3 regions of the Caldanaerobius polysaccharolyticus DSM 13641 genome follow, and region 3 is predicted to be linked to each of the others. Evidence: predicted binding sites of a transcription regulator. Region 3 holds the regulator's gene; each other region holds the start of a gene.
The links. The regulator ArgR, encoded in region 3, controls arginine synthesis, uptake and breakdown. The targets are predictions, from matches to a motif close to ANTGNATAAANATACA.

Region 1: the regulator ArgR is predicted to act here: its motif matches at 1,903-1,918, upstream of CALPO_RS0104865 (basic amino acid ABC transporter substrate-binding protein).
Region 2: the regulator ArgR is predicted to act here: its motif matches at 3,121-3,136, upstream of argC (N-acetyl-gamma-glutamyl-phosphate reductase).

Annotation. Positions count from the first base shown of each region.
Region 1 is NZ_KE386494.1:813,988-820,200, reverse strand. It holds gene CALPO_RS0104880 (Arm DNA-binding domain-containing protein) at 1-229, shown strand, start outside; gene CALPO_RS0104875 (glycosyltransferase family 4 protein) at 289-1,419, shown strand; gene CALPO_RS0104870 (zinc-ribbon domain-containing protein) at 1,506-1,703, shown strand; gene CALPO_RS0104865 (basic amino acid ABC transporter substrate-binding protein) at 1,954-2,769, shown strand; gene CALPO_RS0104860 (amino acid ABC transporter permease) at 2,783-3,451, shown strand; gene CALPO_RS0104855 (amino acid ABC transporter ATP-binding protein) at 3,453-4,172, shown strand; gene hpf (ribosome hibernation-promoting factor, HPF/YfiA family) at 4,266-4,808, shown strand; gene secA (preprotein translocase subunit SecA) at 4,886-6,213, shown strand, end outside.
Region 2 is NZ_KE386494.1:203,598-209,810, reverse strand. It holds gene CALPO_RS0101960 (adaptor protein MecA) at 1-360, opposite strand, end outside; gene metX (homoserine O-acetyltransferase MetX) at 442-1,560, opposite strand; gene CALPO_RS0101950 (homocysteine synthase) at 1,566-2,837, opposite strand; SAM riboswitch class I at 2,921-3,027, opposite strand; gene argC (N-acetyl-gamma-glutamyl-phosphate reductase) at 3,319-4,356, shown strand; gene argJ (bifunctional ornithine acetyltransferase/N-acetylglutamate synthase) at 4,389-5,606, shown strand; gene argB (acetylglutamate kinase) at 5,603-6,213, shown strand, end outside.
Region 3 is NZ_KE386495.1:1,125,951-1,132,163, forward strand. It holds gene CALPO_RS0112120 (TlyA family RNA methyltransferase) at 1-617, shown strand, start outside; gene CALPO_RS0112125 (NAD(+)/NADH kinase) at 632-1,447, shown strand; gene CALPO_RS0112130 (arginine repressor) at 1,471-1,920, shown strand; gene recN (DNA repair protein RecN) at 1,937-3,634, shown strand; gene spoIVB (SpoIVB peptidase) at 3,711-4,982, shown strand; gene spo0A (sporulation transcription factor Spo0A) at 5,057-5,851, shown strand; gene CALPO_RS0112150 (SpoIID/LytB domain-containing protein) at 5,875-6,213, shown strand, end outside.

The DNA of each region.
Region 1 (6,213 bases), on a different contig from region 3:
GATAATAGATAAGTATAGGGGCGGAAAAAGCATATTGGTTAAAGGAGAACAGGACGAGAAACTGCTTAAAGAGATATTGAAACTGGAAAAAACCAACCTCGAGAAAGCGGCTCGACTAAGGGATGAGATACGGCGTAAAATTGAGCACGTTAAGTCGGGTAAAAGTGCTCTGCAGGGTTATTTTCCCCATAGTTATGCTTTACCTGCCTATCTGGACAAAAAAAAGTGAATTACGCAAACAAAACAGCCTCCTTTACATATTCATATTAATGTAAAGGGGGTCGTTTTATGAGAATCCTCATATCGTCGATATGGATGTATCCACTTCCTGGCGGCGTTTCTTCACATATTAAGGCTTTAAAAGCCACTCTGGAGCGATTAGGGCACAGCGTGGACGTAGTGTTGCCGGATTACCCTGAAAGTAGATGTAATTCCCTTATAGCTTTTTATGAAAACGCCAGGCATTCCCTGGCTGATAAAGTGGAGTATCGATTGAGATCTGCCACTTATGATGTCATAAGCTGCCATGATGTCATGTCATTTTTGGCTTGCCTGTTTTTGCACGTAAATATACCCATTGTCCTCACGGTTCACGATTTGATAGAGGAAGAAGCTCTTGCCTCAAAATTGATATTAGAAAACTCCGTGGAGGAGAAATACCTGAAATACTGCGAGGAGATGGCATATAAAAGTGCACCGGAGATAATAGCAATGAGTCCGGTCATAAGGGATTATATAAAGGCTGTAGCGGGCTGTAAAAGGATAACCTTATTGAGAAACTTCGTTGATATGGAACTTTTCAGGCCAATAGAGGTAGATAAGGGCTTTAAGCGGGACTTAGGAATACCTGACGATAGGTTTGTGGTTTTGTGCCCTCTAAAGCTTACGGCCAAGAGCGGCATTGGGTATCTCATAGACGGATTCAGGATATTGCTGGATGAAGGTATAAAAGCTTATCTGGTGGTAGCAGGGGAGGGAGAAGAGAGAAAGGCCTTAATAAATAAAGCAGAATCTCTCAGATTGACCGGCAATTACATAATGTTAGGGTCTGTGAACCATTCTATAATGCCCATGTTTTATGCCATCGCCGATGCGGTGTGTATACCATCTGTTGCCATTGGGAGGGCGAACGGAGAGACCCCTGTATCTGTCCTGGAGGCTATGATGTGCGGAAAAGTGGTGGTGGCATCAGCTATTGCAGGCATAAAAGATGTAATAAAAGATGGAGTAAATGGCATACTGGTCAGACAAAAAAGTCCTTTTGCCATAGCTGACGGAATTATGAGGATTATAAAGGATGGGAGTTTAAGAAGTGCCATAGAGAAAAATGCCTATGCCACAGCCCTCCGGAGTTATTCCAGCATCTTTGCCGCCAGGGTGTATTTAAAGGTATTTGAACGTTTGGTGAGAAAATTCTGATTTTTAATAAATGACTTGTAATTTTGTAAAAAACATGATATAATATCTGTAATTTAAACCATTATTCAAAGTGAGGGGATTTTTTGATGTATCAGGACAAAGTTTTAGTATGTAAAGACTGCGGCCAAGAATTTGTATGGACCGCAGGGGAACAGGAGTTTTACGCTGAGAAAGGCTTTCAGAATGCTCCTGTAAGGTGCAAAGCGTGTAGAGCTGCCAGAAAGAACAGCCGCAGAAACAATGGCGCCATGAGGCAGCGCAGGTCAAATACCATGGAGTTATAATCCCCTTGCTTTGAAAGAGGATTATAAGCCAACACAAAGAGGCCGTACGGCCTCTTTTGTTTTTTACTTTGTTTTCCCACAGGTTTCCCACACTTAAAAGTGGCCTGACCAAAGTTATGAACAGGTTTATCCACAATATCCACAGACAAGCTGTCAACAAATTGATGTTGCAAAAGATCAACATACAATGTATAATTATCGTATAATTATTCAATGGATTTAATATTTAAAATTAGAGGGGAGAAATTAGATGAAAAAGTTTATAGTTTTGGTTTTAGTTGCTTTACTGGCCTTATCGTTAGCATCTTGCGCGAGTTCTTCTAAAAATTCACCTCAAAAGAGCGATGTGGGTACTTCCTCTGCTACAAGTCTGGACAGGATAAAGAAAGCAGGGGTTTTGGTTATGGGTACCAGTGCGGATTTTCCACCCTATGAGAGCCATCAGCTAGTAAACGGCGAGGACAAAATCGTGGGGTTTGACGTGGATATAGCCCAGGCCATTGCCGATGGGTTGGGCGTAAAGCTCAGGATAGAAGACATGAAATTTGATGGCCTTATCGCAGCTTTGCAGTCAGGGAAGATCGATATGATTGTTGCTGGCATGACTCCTACACCTGAGAGGGCAAAAAGCGTAGATTTTTCCGACCTGTACTATAACGGCAAGCAGGTGTTGGTGGTCAAGAAGGACAACAAAACCATTAAAAGCGCTTCTGATTTAAAGGGCAAAAAACTGGATGCCCAGCTGGGAACCACCAGCGAAAAGGCTGCTAGAGGCATTAAAGGTGCTACTGTAATCCCCATAGACAAAGTGTCCACCGAAGTAATGGAGGTCAAGACCGGAAAAGTTGACGGAATGGTGGTAGAGCAGACCGTGGCAGTTGCGTACCTTAAAGAGAATCCTGATTTAAAAATAGTGGAAATACCTGAACTCAAAAGCGAAGAAGGCGCAGCTATTGCGGTCAAGAAAGGCGATAAAGCCCTACTCGATGAAATAAATAAGATTTTGAAGCAGCTTAAAAACTCGGGAGAATATGATAAGCTTATAGACAAATGGTTTAGAAAGTAAAGGAGAGTAAAGCATGAGCAATTTAGATTTTGCCAGTATGCTTAAATACTGGCCTCTATTTTTGAGAGGCGCTCTAAGCACTGTAGAATTTACCATAGGCGCCGTTATGATAGGTGTTGTCTTAGGCACTATTGCGGCGCTTATGAAGATGTCAAAGGTAGGGGTTGTAAGCTTTATCGGAAAAGCGTATATAGAGATCATAAGGGGAACCCCATCTCTTGTGCAGCTCTTTATTATATATTTCGGTATTTCCCAGGTGTTAGACATGAATATCCCCAAATTTTATGCAGCTGTTTTTGCCTTGGGTATAAACAGCGGGGCGTATGTGGCGGAGATAATCAGAGCTGGGATAGAAGCTGTTGACAGAGGTCAGATGGAAGCTGCTCGATCACTGGGTATGCCCCATAGGATGGCGATGCGCTATATCATCATGCCACAGGCTGTAAAAAACATACTACCTGCCCTGGGAAATGAGTTTATCGTGTTGCTCAAAGAATCTTCAATCGTTTCTGTCATAGGGGCATCAGACCTCATGAGACAGCAGGAGATTATATCCAGTATAACCTATCGCCCCTTTGAGCCTTTAGTGGTAATCGCAGTTATATACTTTATAATGACACTGTGCCTCTCCAAGCTTATAGGCGTATTAGAGAGGAGGTTAAAAGCCGGTGATGTCCGATAACATGGTAAAAGTAGAGAATTTAAAAAAGTCCTTTGGCCACCTCTCAGTTTTAAATGGCATAAACCTGGAGGTAAAGAAAGGGGAGGTTGTGGCTATTATAGGGCCTAGCGGTTCGGGTAAAAGCACGTTGCTGAGGTGTATAAATTACCTAGAGGAGCCCACTTCAGGCAGTGTTTACATCGAAGGCGAAAAAGTCGATCCGGTGAAAAACATAAACAGGATAAGGCAGAAAGTCGGCATGGTTTTTCAGCACTTTAACCTCTTTCCCCATATGACCGTGCTGGACAATATAACTATAGCGCCTGTAAAGGTAAAAAAAATGGATAGGGCGCAGGCGGAGGAAATAGCCCTGGATCTATTGGGCAAGGTAGGGCTCAAGGATAAGGTAAAGGCATATCCTGCTCAGCTCTCAGGAGGTCAGAAACAGAGAATAGCCATAGCCAGGGCTTTGGCCATGCAACCTGATGTAATGCTTTTTGACGAGCCCACATCGGCACTAGACCCGGAGATGGTAAAAGAGGTGCTCAATGTGATGAAAGACCTGGCAAAGGAGGGCATGACCATGATGATAGTCACCCACGAGATGGGATTTGCCAGGGAGGTGTGTCACAGGGTGGTGTTTTTAGATGATGGAGTGATAATTGAAGAGGCGCCACCTGACAAGATTTTTACAGACCCTAAGCAGGAGAGAACCAGATCTTTTTTGAGCAAGGTATTATGAAGTGCTTTTAAAAATAAAGAAGGATTATCGCGGTGTATGAAGAATAATATAAGTAGCGGTAAATAATACTAGTGCTGAAGGGAGTGGCAATTTATGAAGTTGAGGATTACAGGGAAAAATAATCTGGAGCTTACCGATGCGCTAAAAAATGCCGTTGAAAAGAAGTTGAGCATAGTGGACAAGTTTTTTGAAGACGACACCGACGTTAACGTGGTATTGAGCGTTGTTAAAAACGATCAGATCGTAGAAGTCACCATACCGTATAAAGGCGTCATATTCAGGGCAGAAGCCAGAAGCGAGGATATGTATTCAACGCTGGACGAAGTGGTGGAAAAGCTCAAAAAGCAGTGGAGGAAATACAAGACCAAGCTTGAAAAGAGGTTTAACGTCAAGATCCCTGCAGACCTTCAGTTGGCAGCTGAGGAGCCAGAAAAAGAGCCGCGGGAAGAAGAATTTAAGATAGTGAGAACCAAAAAATTTGGCATGAAGCCCATGTCCCCTGAAGAGGCCATATTGCAGATGAACCTGCTGGGGCACGACTTTTATATATTCAATAACGTGGAAACTGACGATATAAACGTGGTTTACAGGCGCAGAGATGGGAGCTACGGATTGATAGAGGCGGAAAAAATGTGAGGTCCTTTTGAAAGGACCTTTTTTATGTATTTGACGCTGTATATGAAATATTATATAATACTGATAAGGTGATAAAGATGTTAAATTTATTAGAAAAGATTTTTGGAAGCTACAATGAGAGGGAACTAAAGAGGCTTTACCCAGTAGTAGATGAGGTATTGGCATACGAAGATGAGATGTCAAAGCTTACCGATGAGCAGTTGAGAGCTAAGACGGATGAATTTAAAGATAGATTGAATAACGGCGAGACGCTGGACGATATACTCCCCGAAGCCTTTGCAGTGGTCAGGGAGGCCGCATGGAGGACTTTGGGCATGAAGCACTTCCCGGTTCAGGTGCTAGGGGGGATAGTGCTTCATCAGGGCAGAATTGCCGAGATGAAAACAGGAGAAGGTAAAACGCTGGTTGCTACGCTACCTGCCTACTTAAATGCCCTAGAAGGCAAAGGCGTTCACATTGTCACGGTTAACGATTATCTGGCAAAGCGTGATAGGAACTGGATGGGCAAGATTTACGAATTTCTAGGACTGTCGGTAGGCGTCATTGTCCACGATATGGATAATGAGCAGAGGAGAGAGGCTTATAACTGCGACATAACCTATGGCACCAACAACGAATTCGGCTTTGATTACCTCAGGGACAACATGGTGATATACAAAGAAGAGATGGTGCAGAGGGGATTTAATTACGCTATCGTGGACGAGGTGGACAGCATACTCATAGACGAGGCCAGGACGCCTCTTATTATTTCAGGTCCTGGCGATAAATCCACCGATTTGTATATAAGAGCCGATCGCTTTGTCTCCACTTTAAAACCAGATGTGGATTACAAAGCCGACGAAAAGGATCACACCGTAAGCCTTACGGATACCGGCATAAAAAAAGCTGAAGCTTATTTCGGCGTAAAAAATTTGGCTGACCTGGACAATATGGAGATAAATCACTGCATAATCCAGGCGTTGAAGGCCCATGCCTTGATGAAGAGGGACAGGGATTATGTGGTTAAAGATGGCGAGGTTATCATCGTCGACGAATTTACAGGCCGTCTGATGTTTGGGAGGAGGTACAGCGATGGCCTTCACCAGGCCATTGAAGCTAAAGAAAACGTAAAAATTCAGAGCGAAAGCAGGACGTATGCCACCATAACATTTCAGAATTATTTCAGGATGTATAAAAAGCTGGCTGGCATGACTGGTACTGCTAAGACAGAAGAACAGGAGTTCAGGGATATTTACGGATTGGACGTGGTAGTGATACCTACCAACAAGCCTATGATAAGGGTGGATTATCCCGACGTAATATATAAGACAGAAGAGGCTAAGTTCAGGGCTGTAGTGGAAGAGATAGTGGAAAGGCACTCCAAAGGCCAGCCTGTGCTGGTGGGTACCGTATCCATTGAAAAATC
Region 2 (6,213 bases), on a different contig from region 3:
CCGGAATAGGCCTAATATTCTGTGAGATAAATTCATCAAGTCCTCTATGGCGTCAAAGGAATACACGTTTTTTAATGCGGTATTTTCTCGCATGATCTTTTTGGATATAATGTTGTTGGGTATCCGCGTTACTATTACCACAAAGCTATCAGAGGAAACGGGTGCTACCTCGATTATCAATTTGGAGTCATCTACGTCGAAGCTCTCTTCCAGGTATGCCTGATAGATTATATCCCAGAAAAGGGAATGGGCTTTCGAGTTATCGCGGTAGAGGTCTTCTATATCCAGATCGCGTTCCCTTAAATCTGAGGCGGTGATCAAAATCCTTAGCTTGTTATCGCTGATTTTTTCAATTTTCATTTTCCCCACCTCCATATTTTGTTTACAGTAATATTATATCACTTTTTTCTTAAAAAAGTAATTTAAAAAAATCGTGAAGCTTTACAGCTCCACGATTTTGGGTTTTTCATCTGTCTCTGTTTGTTCAATAAAGTTTTTTACCGCTGGCCCCAATAGGTCTATATCCACCAGAAAAGAGTCATGTCCCTGATTTGAGGATATTTCACAGTATACAGCACATCCACCTACTCGGCTGAGGTTGCTTACAAATTCTTTTAGATACTTAGGCGGATATATGATATCGGTGTCAATGCCTACAACTAGTAATTCGGATTTTATTCTCTGCAGAGCCTTTTTCATCGTGCCATAGGGTTTTGAGATGTCGTGGGCATTCATGGCTTTTAAAATGCATATATAAGAGTTTGCGTCAAACCGCTTAAGAAACGATTGGCCGTGGTGTTCCAGGTATCTTTCGCACTGGAACTTCCCTTGAGGATCTTGTTCTCTGCCAAACCTTATGTCAAACAATTCATCGCTTTTATAGGTTATCATTCCTATCATTCTTGCTAGGGAGAGGCCTTTGTCAGGTTTTAATTTTTTATCGTAGTAATAACCGTTGTTCCAGTTAGGATCATTTAATATTGCAGTAATTCCAATGTAATTAAAAGCTATGTTAAATGGAGACAGCACAGGGGTTGCTGCTATCACAATGGTTTTATCCATCATGGTGGGATAAGTAACAGCCCACTCCAGCGCTTGCATTCCTCCCATAGAACCACCTATGACGGCTTTTAAATGGGATATCCCAAGATAGTCCAACAGTATTTTCTGCACCCTGACCATATCCCTTATATTGATTTCAGGGAAGTCAGAAGCGTATGGTTTTCCTGTTCGAGGGTTAATAGACGATGGGCCTGTGGTACCTTGGCATCCTCCCAGGACGTTGGAGCAGATCACGCAGTATTTTTCAGTGTCAATGTACTTGCCTGGCCCTATGAGTCCATCCCACCAACCTGGTTTTTTGTCGTCCTCTGAATACCTGCCAGCAGCATGGCTGTCCCCTGACAAGGCGTGTAGTACAAGCACGATGTTGTTTTTGTATATATCAGGTTTTCCGTATACCTCATATGCTATTGTGAGCTCATCAAAGGTGTAGCCGCTTTCAGTGGTAAAAGCAATTTCGTCCTTAGTGAGGTGGAGGTACCTCTTTTTTACGATCATGGGCTTCACCCCTGGGATGCTCTTAATGCCTGATCCAGGTCTTCGATTATATCGTCTATGTCTTCTATGCCTATGGATAACCTTACCGTATCCGCTGTAATGCCTGATGCCAGTTGTTCTTCCTCTGAAAGCTGCTGATGAGTTGTACTGGCAGGATGTATGACAAGGGATTTGGCGTCACCTACGTTGGCTAGGTGGGAGAACAGCTTAACGCTGCTTATAAATTTTTTGCCTGCTTCCAGTCCCCCTTTTATTCCAAAAGTGAAAACAGAACCACAACCTTTTGGCATGTATTTTTGAGCCAAGTTATGGTATTTGTTGTCAGGTAATCCTGGGTAATTTACCCAATTTACATAAGGGCTTTTGTAAAGGTATTCGGCGACTTTCTGAGCGTTATCACAATGCCTCTGCATCCTCAACGATAACGTCTCAAGCCCTTGCAGCAACAAAAAGGCATTAAATGGGCTCAAACACGCTCCTATATCTCTCATAAGATGCACCCGCGCTTTTACAATATAAGCGCTTTTGCCAAAGCTCTTGGTATAGCTTAAGCCATGATAGCTTGGGTCAGGTTCTACCAATTCGGGGAATTTACCGTTATCCCAGTTGAATTTGCCTGAATCCACGATGACGCCGCCTATAGAAGTCCCGTGACCGCCGATAAATTTCGTGGCAGAATGCACGACTATGTCTGCTCCAAATTCAAAAGGTCTGCATAAGTAAGGGGTGGCAAATGTATTGTCTATTATCAACGGTATGTGGTTTTCATGGGCGATCTGAGCATAGGTTTCTATATCAAAAATATCTGTTTTGGGATTGCCGATGATCTCACCGAATATGGCTTTAGTTCGCTCATTTATGGCATTTTTTACTTCCTCAGGTCTTTCTGGGTCTACAAATACCGTTTTAATGCCAAATTTAGGCAATGTATTCGCTAGAAGAGTGTGGGTGCCCCCGTACAGGTTGGTGGAGGCTACGATTTCGTCTCCTGCTGAAGCGATGTTGAGTATTGAAAGAGTGATAGCTGCCATCCCTGAAGAGGTAGCAAGAGCTCCTACACCGCCCTCCAAAGCGGCTATTCTCTTTTCAAAGACGTCTACCGTTGGATTCATAATTCTTGTATATATATTGCCCTCTTCCTTTAAACCGAAGAGGTTTGCTGCGTGCTCTGGGCTGTTGAACACGTACGATGTAGTCTGATAGATAGGCACGCTCCGAGAACCGGTAGTTGGATCGGGTTTTTGCCCTGCGTGCAATGCCAGTGTGTCAAATTTCATAGAGCAGATTCCTCCTTATAATTGTAAAATAGGCATTAAAAAACCTCTTCTAATGAGAAGAGGGCGCATACTCTATGTACCCCCTCTCATCTCTCAAAACTCATCGTTTTGCAGGAATTGGCACCAGTCGCACCAACGTGCCGGTTGCCGGGCTTCATCGGGCCAGTCCCTCCGCCACTCTTGATAAGAGGTTTTTTTACTGATTATTTTATTTTTTAATTACGGAAATTATAGCATACAAATTGAATTAACGCAATAGCCAAAATTTAATGGTAAAAAATATTGCATTTTTATTCATTAGCGAGTATAATGTAATAAACGATGAATTATTATACATAATAATTATTAATTATGCGAAAATGATGTCCTTTGTCCCTGTATTGACGTCTATTTTATGTATAAATATTAAATCAAAAGTTATTGTATTGAAACAGAGATTGTTATACAATTTATAGGAAGTAAAAAAGAAAGGGGGGTAGATATGATAAAAGCAAGCGTCGTAGGAGCTTCTGGATATACAGGGGTAGAGCTTATAAGGTTACTGGCTTTGCATCCCGAAGTAGAGATCGTAAGCGTTACGTCTTATAACTATAAAGATAAAGACTACAGCGATCTGTATCCCAGTTTAAAAGGGTATGTGGGTATGAAATTTGAAGAATTACATAAAGAAGACATTATAAAAAAATCCGATGTGATTTTCTCGGCGCTGCCCAATGGCCATGCCCATGAACTGGCCAATGAGGTTGTAGCAAAGCATAAAAAGCTCATAGATTTAAGTGCAGATTTTCGCTTTAATGACTTTTCTGTATACGAGAAGTGGTATGGACCTGTTCCTCCTATTGACCAGCGGATAAAGAGAGTATATGGCCTTCCGGAGATACACAGGCTAGAGCTGAAAGGGGCCAACGTAGTGGCTAACCCTGGATGCTATCCCACCAGTGTGATATTGGGACTGGCTCCTGGGCTAAGGTGCGGGCTTATAAAAGCGGAAGGTATAATCATTGATTCTAAATCGGGGGTATCTGGTGCAGGTCATAATCCAACCCTCAATAACCTGTACACAGAATGCAATGAGAGCGTAAAGGCCTATGGCGTTACACATCACAGGCATACGCCAGAGATTGAACAGGAGTTAAGTTATCTTTCAGGAAACGATGTTAAAGTGACTTTTATACCTCATCTTGTGCCTATGACAAGAGGAATTTTGAGCACCATCTATTGTGATATAAAAGATGACGTTACATTATCTACGGTAAGAGAGGCTTACAGGGAATTTTACAGCAAAGAATTTTTCGTCAAGGTACTGGATGAAGGGCAGTTTCCCCGTACAAAGGATACCTATGGGTCAAACAACTGCCATATCGGTTTGGCATACGATGAGCACACGGGTAAGCTTATTATAATATCTGCTATAGATAATCTCGTTAAAGGAGCATCAGGTCAGGCTATCCAAAATATGAATTCACTTTTTGGATTACCGGAAAATACGGGGTTGGATTTTCCGGCGATTTACCCGTGACCTGCGAAACTGGTGGTGAGAGGAGAGTAGTCATGGATGTCATATTCAACGAAGGCGGTGTTACGGCTCCGGAAGGCTTTTTAGCGGCAGGAGTTCATTGTGGAATTAAGAGATATAAAAAAGACGTGGCAGTGGTATACTCTCGGGTACCGGCTGTTGCGGCAGGGGTTTTTACTACAAATAGAGTAAAAGCGGCGCCGCTAAAAATAACGATGGAGAATTTAAGGGACAAAAGGGCTCAGGTTATTGTGGCCAACAGCGGGAATGCCAATGCCTGTACCGGTGAGAGGGGTATGAAGGACGCCAAAGAAATGGCGGAGTTGACTGCCAAAGAGCTGGGGTGCAGGACTGAGGATGTAGTGGTCGCGTCCACGGGGGTTATAGGCGTTAGGATGCCCATGGAAAAGGTGAGAGATGGCATTATTCAATGCTGCAGGAATGTAAGCAAGGAAGGCGGGGTTGATGCGGCTTGTGCGATTATGACCACGGATACGTTTAAGAAAGAGATGGCTGTAAAAATAGATGTTAGCGGTAAAAAAGTGACGATAGGTGGGATGGCAAAAGGTTCAGGTATGATACACCCTAATATGGCCACGATGTTGTGCTTCATCACTACCGACGCCAGTATTGAGGCAGATGCGTTGGAAAAAGCTCTTAGACGCGCCACTGTCAGGTCTTTTAATATGATAAGTGTGGATGGGGATACCAGCACCAACGATATGGCTGTGGTATTGGCTAACGGTCTGGCTGGCAACAGACCCATTCAATGGGGCACAGAGGATTTTGATGCGTTTTATAGAGGGCTGGAGACAGTGTGCGTGGAATTGGCTAAGATGATGGCGAGGGATGGGGAAGGCGCCACTAAGTTTATGGAAGTGGAGGTTAAAAATGCCCCTGATGAGCTCAGCGCTGTCAAAGCGGCCAGATCGATAACTCGATCCAATCTGGTGAAAGCGGCAATATTTGGCGAGGACGCCAATTGGGGAAGGATTATATGTGCAGTGGGTTATTCAGGTATAGATTTTAATCCAGAGCTGGTGGACATATACATTTGCAGTAAGGCAGGAGAATTGATATTAGCCCAAAATGGCATGGGATTGGATTTTTCTGAGGACAAGGCAAGAGAAATACTGAAAGAGAAGGATATAAAGGTGATTGTGGATTTAAAGCAAGGGTACGGCCACGCTACAGCGTGGGGATGCGATCTGTCTTACGATTATGTAAAGATAAACGGGAGTTACAGGACATGATAGCGGTTGTGGAGGAGAATAAGATTATGGAGGCTATTGAAAAAGCCAATATCTTGGTAGAAGCCCTGCCTTACATCAAAAATTTCAGGGGAAAGACCTTTGTCATAAAGTACGGTGGCAATGCGATGGTAGATGACCGGCTAAAGCACATGGTCATGGAAGACATAGTGCTTTTGAAGTTTGTCGGTATAAATCCGGTGATAATACACGGTGGTGGTCCGGAGATCAACGACGTTCTAAGGAAATTAGGCAAAAAGCCACAGTTTGTAAATGGCCTGAGGGTTACCGATAGAGAAACTATGGAAGTAGTGGAGATGGTATTGACAGGTAAAGTTAACAAAGAAATTGTCTCTTATATAAACCGTTATGGAGGAAAGGCCATTGGTTTAAGCGGCAAAGACGGCGGGCTGGTAACCGCCGGTAAAGATCTGTCCAATGGCGATCTGGGATTTGTGGGCTATGTCAAGGATGTCAACACAGAAGTGATTCAGTTGCTTGTAAGGGAAGATTATATTCCGGTCATAGCGCCTGTGGCTATAGGTGAGGACGGCGAGACCTATAACATAAACGCCGATACTGTAGCGGGTGAGATAGCTGGAAGCCTTGG
Region 3 (6,213 bases):
ACGTGAGCAGAGGTGGCATTAAGCTTGAAAGAGCCCTTAAGGTGTTTGGCGTTTCGGTGGCGGGCAAGGTTGCTATGGACATCGGCGCTTCTACCGGCGGTTTTACCCATTGCCTGTTAAAAAATGGAGCGAGAAAGGTTTACGCTATTGACGCCGGTCGTGGTCAATTGGACGGCAAACTGAGGGATGATGAGCGGGTTGTCTGTATGGAGGGCGTCAACGCCAGGTATTTAAAAAAAGGGGATATTCCAGAGACAATAGATATAGTGACTATTGATGTATCGTTTATATCTGTGAAAAAGATAATCCCGGTAATTTCTGATTTCATTGTGAACGGCGATATAATATCCCTGGTAAAGCCCCAATTTGAGGCAGGGCCGTATTTGGTGGGTAAAAGAGGGGTAATAAAAGATGCGAAAATTCACGAGGATGTGCTTAAAAGCGTAATTGAGGAGGCGTTAGCCAATCGATTGACATTGGCAAATGTGACGTATTCGCCTATAAAGGGCTCTCAAGGCAACATAGAGTTTTTTATTCACCTTAAAAAAGGTGAGGGTTCTGTAGATGTCGATAAAATGGTAAAAGATGTGGTCAGAGATGCTCACGCTAATCTATAGTTAGGAAGGTGCAGATGAAAAGGGTAGGGATTGTGGCAAATAGCCAAAAAGACAAAGACGGCAAGATAACAATGTCGTGCATAAACTGGTTGCAAAAGGAAGGCTGTCTTGTAATAACAGCCGACGACGAAAGTCTCTATTTAAAATCCGATTTCATCGTAGTTCTCGGTGGAGATGGTACCATTCTCAACGTAGCGAGAAAGGCATCGGTATTTGAGAAACCTATTTTAGGTATAAATATGGGGCGTCTGGGCTTTCTTGCAGAGGTAGAGCTAAAGGACATGTATAGGTCGCTAAAAATGGCTATTGAAGGCAATTATACCATTGACAGCAGGATGATGCTGGAGTGCAAGCTGATGCGAAAAGGTCGCATATTGCAGGAGTACCATTCCCTTAACGACGTGGTGATTACAAGGGGCGCTTTTTCCAGAGTTATACGTTTAAAAACTTACGTAGACGGAGAGTTCGTCAACACCTATTCAGCTGATGGTTTAATAATATCCAGCCCCACTGGTTCAACGGCTTATTCTCTGTCAGCAGGTGGGCCTATTGTAAGACCTGATGTACCGCTGATCATCGTAACGCCTATATGCCCTCATTCTTTACACAACAGGTCTATAATAGTGTCTGCTGATTCGCGGATAGACGTAGACATTTTGGACAGCAATTTGGATATTATGCTTACAATAGATGGACAAATTGGTTACAAGTTGACAAAAGGAGATGTGGTGACCATTAATAGGTCAAAATACCAGAGCAAGCTTATAAGGATAGAAAAAAGGCCATTTTTTGAGGTGTTGAGAAGCAAATTGTCTGAGAGAAACCAGTAATAGCTTTGGGAGGAAATGTGTAGATGAAGTTAACTAGGCATGCTAAAATACTTGAGTTGATTGAGAAAAAGCCTATTGAGACCCAAGATGAGCTTGTTGAAGAGTTGAGAAAAAGCGGTTTTAATGTGACCCAGGCTACTATATCTAGGGACATTAAAGATCTCAGATTGGTAAAGGTTATGGATAACAATGGCAAATACCGGTATGCTTCGCTTAATAAAACAGAAGAGGATGTAAGTAATAAGTTGTTTACCCTGCTTTCCCAGTCGCTGGTATCTGTTGACTATGCGGGAAACATCGTCGTTCTAAAGACTTTATCTGGTACTGCTATGGCAGCTGCTGCGGCGATAGATGCTTTGAATTTTAAAGATATCGTGGGCACATTAGCTGGAGATGACACGATATTTGTGTTGGTAAGAGATTCTCAAAACGTAAGCGAAATCCTGGCCAGGTTTAAAAGCCTTATAAAGTAATGTAAAGGTGATGTCCATGCTCGTTTCCCTTTCAATTAAAAATTTTGCGTTGATCGACAATATAGAAGTGTACTTTGACAGAGGTTTAAATATAATAACAGGTGAATCAGGTGCTGGTAAATCCATAATTATCGAAGCCTTGAGCCTAGTGCTAGGGGGCAGAGCGGATAAGGAAATGATAAGGGCAGGTTGCGAAAAGGCAGAGGTTGAAGCTGTGTTTGAGATAAGAAAAGATAGCGAGATCGGCGATGAATTAAGGAGCATGGGATTGCTTGAGGGGGAAGATGATCTAATAATATTGTGCAGAGAACTTGCGTCCAATGGACGAAGTGTGTGTAGGATAAACCACAAAACTGTTAATGTTTCTATTTTGAAGCGCATTGCCCACAGACTTGTGGATATCCACGGTCAAAATGAGTACCAGGTGTTATTTGACGAATCGACTTATCAAGGGCTTCTGGATTCATTTGGAGGAGAACCGCTGAAGGCGTTAAAGGAAGAAGTAAGTAAGGTCTACCGAACATACGTGCAGATAGATCGGGAAATAGAGAAGTTAAAAGACGAGGGCAATAATCCGTTGGAAGAGGAGTTTATAAGGTATCAGTTAAATGAAATCGCCGCTGCCAATTTAAAAGAAGGAGAAGAGGAAGAGCTTTTAAAGGCGAGAAAAATCATGAATAACGCTGAAAAGATATACGAAGCTCTTTTTAACGTTTACTCCTTATTATACGACAATAAAAACGGCCTGAGCATTTTAGAAGGTTTGGGAGAAGCTATAGAAAAATTAGAGGATATATCTCAGTACGATGGGGATATACAGGGTATAATAAAATACTTAAACGATTCGTATTATCAAATACAAGACGTGTGTGAATGCGTGCGGAAATACATGGAAAACCTGAACTTTGATCCTGAAAAATTAAATGAAGTAGAGGAAAGGCTTCACATCCTCTCTGATTTAAAGCGCAAATATGGCAGGAGCGTAGAGCAGCTGATTGAATACCGATCAGAATTGCAGTCAAAAATAAACAGAATTGAAAACAATATTCAAATATTGGAACAAATGCAGCGGCAGAGATCAGAGATATATGAAGAGCTGTTACGGCGATGTTCAGATCTGTCCAGGATGAGGGAAAAAGTGGCGAGCCAGATGGAAAAGGCAGTGTCTGCCGAGTTGGACCAGTTGGGCATAAAAGGTGTGATATTTAAAGTGCGCATAAACCCGAGGGAATTGTCGGAGAATGGTGTAGATGGCGTTGAATTTATGATAAGCACCAATCCCGGCGAACCTTTAAAACCGCTGGCTAAAGTTGTGTCGGGCGGAGAGATGTCCAGAATAATGCTGGCGTTTAAGAAGGTATTTGCTGAGGCAGATGGTATAGACACCCTTATTTTTGACGAGATAGATACCGGGATAAGTGGGCAGACCGTTCAGGTTGTGGCGGAAAAGATTTTAGAGCTGTCTTTAAAGAGACAGGTTATTTGTATTACCCATATGCCGCAAATAGCCAGTATGGCTGATACTCACTATTACATTCAAAAGGCCGTAGAAAAAGGGAGAACGCACATAAAGGTGGAAAAATTAGATGATAAAGGGCGAATCAGAGAGATTTCTAGGATAATAAGCGGCGATAATATCACGCCTCTTGCGCTTTCCCATTCAAAAGAGATGATAGCTAACGCGATTAAATTGAAGGAAAAAATAGCTCAATGAGCTCTTTTTTTATAAGTATAAATACCACTCCGGAGGGACATTTTATATTTGTAAGCCTATGAGGAGAGTGGTATTTATGCGTTTTAGAAAAATTGCCTGTACCGTTATAATTATTTTTATATTGGCAATAAACAATTCGCCGCTAATAAAAAACTTTGTGCAATTACCTGTTCATCAGATAGTATTCAAGGGAGAGGAATTTAAGTTAAACATAGGTTTTCCCATTTCTGTAAATATAAGAGCCAATAAAGATGGCATTATAAAAATAAATGATTTGTCAGAGAGATATAAGTATGTGCCTTTTTTATCTCGCTTTAGCGTAAAGGCAGAAGATGTCGGAAAGGCTATAATGAACTTTAAGCTGCTGGGCTTAATCCCTGTTAAAAACGTGACGCTAGATGTGGTGCCCAGAAAGTACGTGATCGCTGGGGGAGAGTCTATAGGCGTGAGGATTAATACAAAAGGGGTTATTGTGGTGGGTTTTTCAGACATCACTGATCCTACGGGGAAAGCGCGCTGCCCTGGTAAAGAAGCAGGGGTGAGAGTGGGTGATACCCTTTTGAAGATAGACAACCAGGATATAAAAGACAGCGATAGCATTGTAGACCTCTTAAGCAAAAAAGAAGGTAAAACATTATCGCTGCAAGTTCAGAGGGACCAGCGTGTGATACAATTAAAGGTAAACCCTGTAAAGTCAAGGGATGATGGCGAGTACAAATTAGGGCTGTGGGTAAGGGATCACACTTCTGGAATAGGAACTCTTACTTTTATAGATCCGGAAAACAATAGATTTGGGGCTTTGGGACATCCTATAACGGATGTAGATACAGGACAGATGCTTTCTATAAGCGATGGAGATATTATGCGCGCTCATATTACATCCGTCAAACAAGGATACAAAAGTAGGCCAGGGGAGATTAAAGGCATATTTGTCGAAGGCGAAGATACCATAGGCAAAATAGAAAAAAATACTAAATACGGCATTTATGGAACATTGTACGCCAGTCCATCGATTAAAAGATTGTATCCTATAGGGTATCAATCACAGGTAAAACCAGGTCCGGCCAAGATATTGACTACTATTGAAGGGGATAAGGTGGGGGAGTACGATATACAGATTCAAAAAGTAGTAAAACAGGATCAGCCTAATCCCAAGAGTATGATCATAAAAATAACCGATCCGTATTTGTTAAAGCGCACAGGAGGTATTGTTCAAGGGATGAGCGGAAGCCCTATAATCCAGGATAACCGGCTTGTAGGCGCAGTTACCCATGTTTTTATAAATGACCCTACGAGGGGTTACGGTATTTATATTGAGTGGATGATTAGGGAGGCTGATAGAAAATAATTTATGGTAAAATAAGGAGGATTTTTGACTTTTATGTAGAATAATTGAAAAAGTAAAAATTGGTTTGAGGGAGGATTAAATTGATCAGGTTATTGATAGTAGACGATAATAAGGAATTTTGTTCTATTTTAGCTGATTACTTTAACAACGTAGAAGACGTAGACGTGGTGGGCATAGCCAATGATGGAAATCAAGCCATCAAATTGATCAAAGAACATAACCCCGATATTGTTTTGCTGGATATAATAATGCCATATTTAGATGGACTGGGGGTACTAGAATCGTTAAAGACCCTTAAATTGGCCAAATCGCCAAAGATCATAGTGCTCTCGGCAGTAGGTCAAGAAAGGATAACGCAAATGGCTATAAACTTAAATGTAGACTATTATATCCTCAAGCCTTTTGACCTTAATACGCTTTACAAGAGGATAAAAGAGATTTTTATGTTGCCTCTTGACGGCCCGGTAAAAAGCCAATCGGATGGATTTAAATCTGATATCGATCAAATACGGTTGGAAGCCCAGATTACGGAGATCATCAATGAGATAGGGATACCTGCTCATATAAAAGGCTATTTGTATATAAGAGATGCTATATGTATGGTGGTAAATGACATGGATATGATAGGTGCTATAACTAAAAAACTATACCCGCGGATCGCGCTCAAATACAATACAACGCCCAGCAGGGTTGAAAGGGCGATAAGGCACGCAATAGAAGTAGCCTGGAACCATGGAAAATTGGAGACTTTAAATGAGATTTTTGGCCGCACGATAGACGAGTACAAAGGCAAACCGACTAACTCTCAATTTATAGCGTTGCTTGCTGATAGGATGAGACTTCAGCTCAGCATGAATAAAGCGGGGTGATGGTGTTAAAATAAGCTCAGGAGGTGTTAAAAATTCGTAAGAGATTGTTTTCTTTAGCCTTGTTGGTGTTTCTCCTGAGCGGTCTGGTATCCTGTACTACGGCTAAGAAAAAGCCTATTGTACCACAGAGGTACAAGCCGGAGCCCACCATATCTGTTTATATAGCCAATGAAAACAGGGTAGAAAACATGAAGATTGAGGATTACATCCTGGGGGTTGTAGGAGGAGAGGTTAAAAATTACTGGCCGCAGCAGGTTTTAGAGGCCCAAGCTATTATAGCGCGGACGTTTACGTTAAAGAAGATGTCACAGGGTAAAACTTCCCACAATACTGATGCCAGTACAGATCCCAAGGAATTTCAG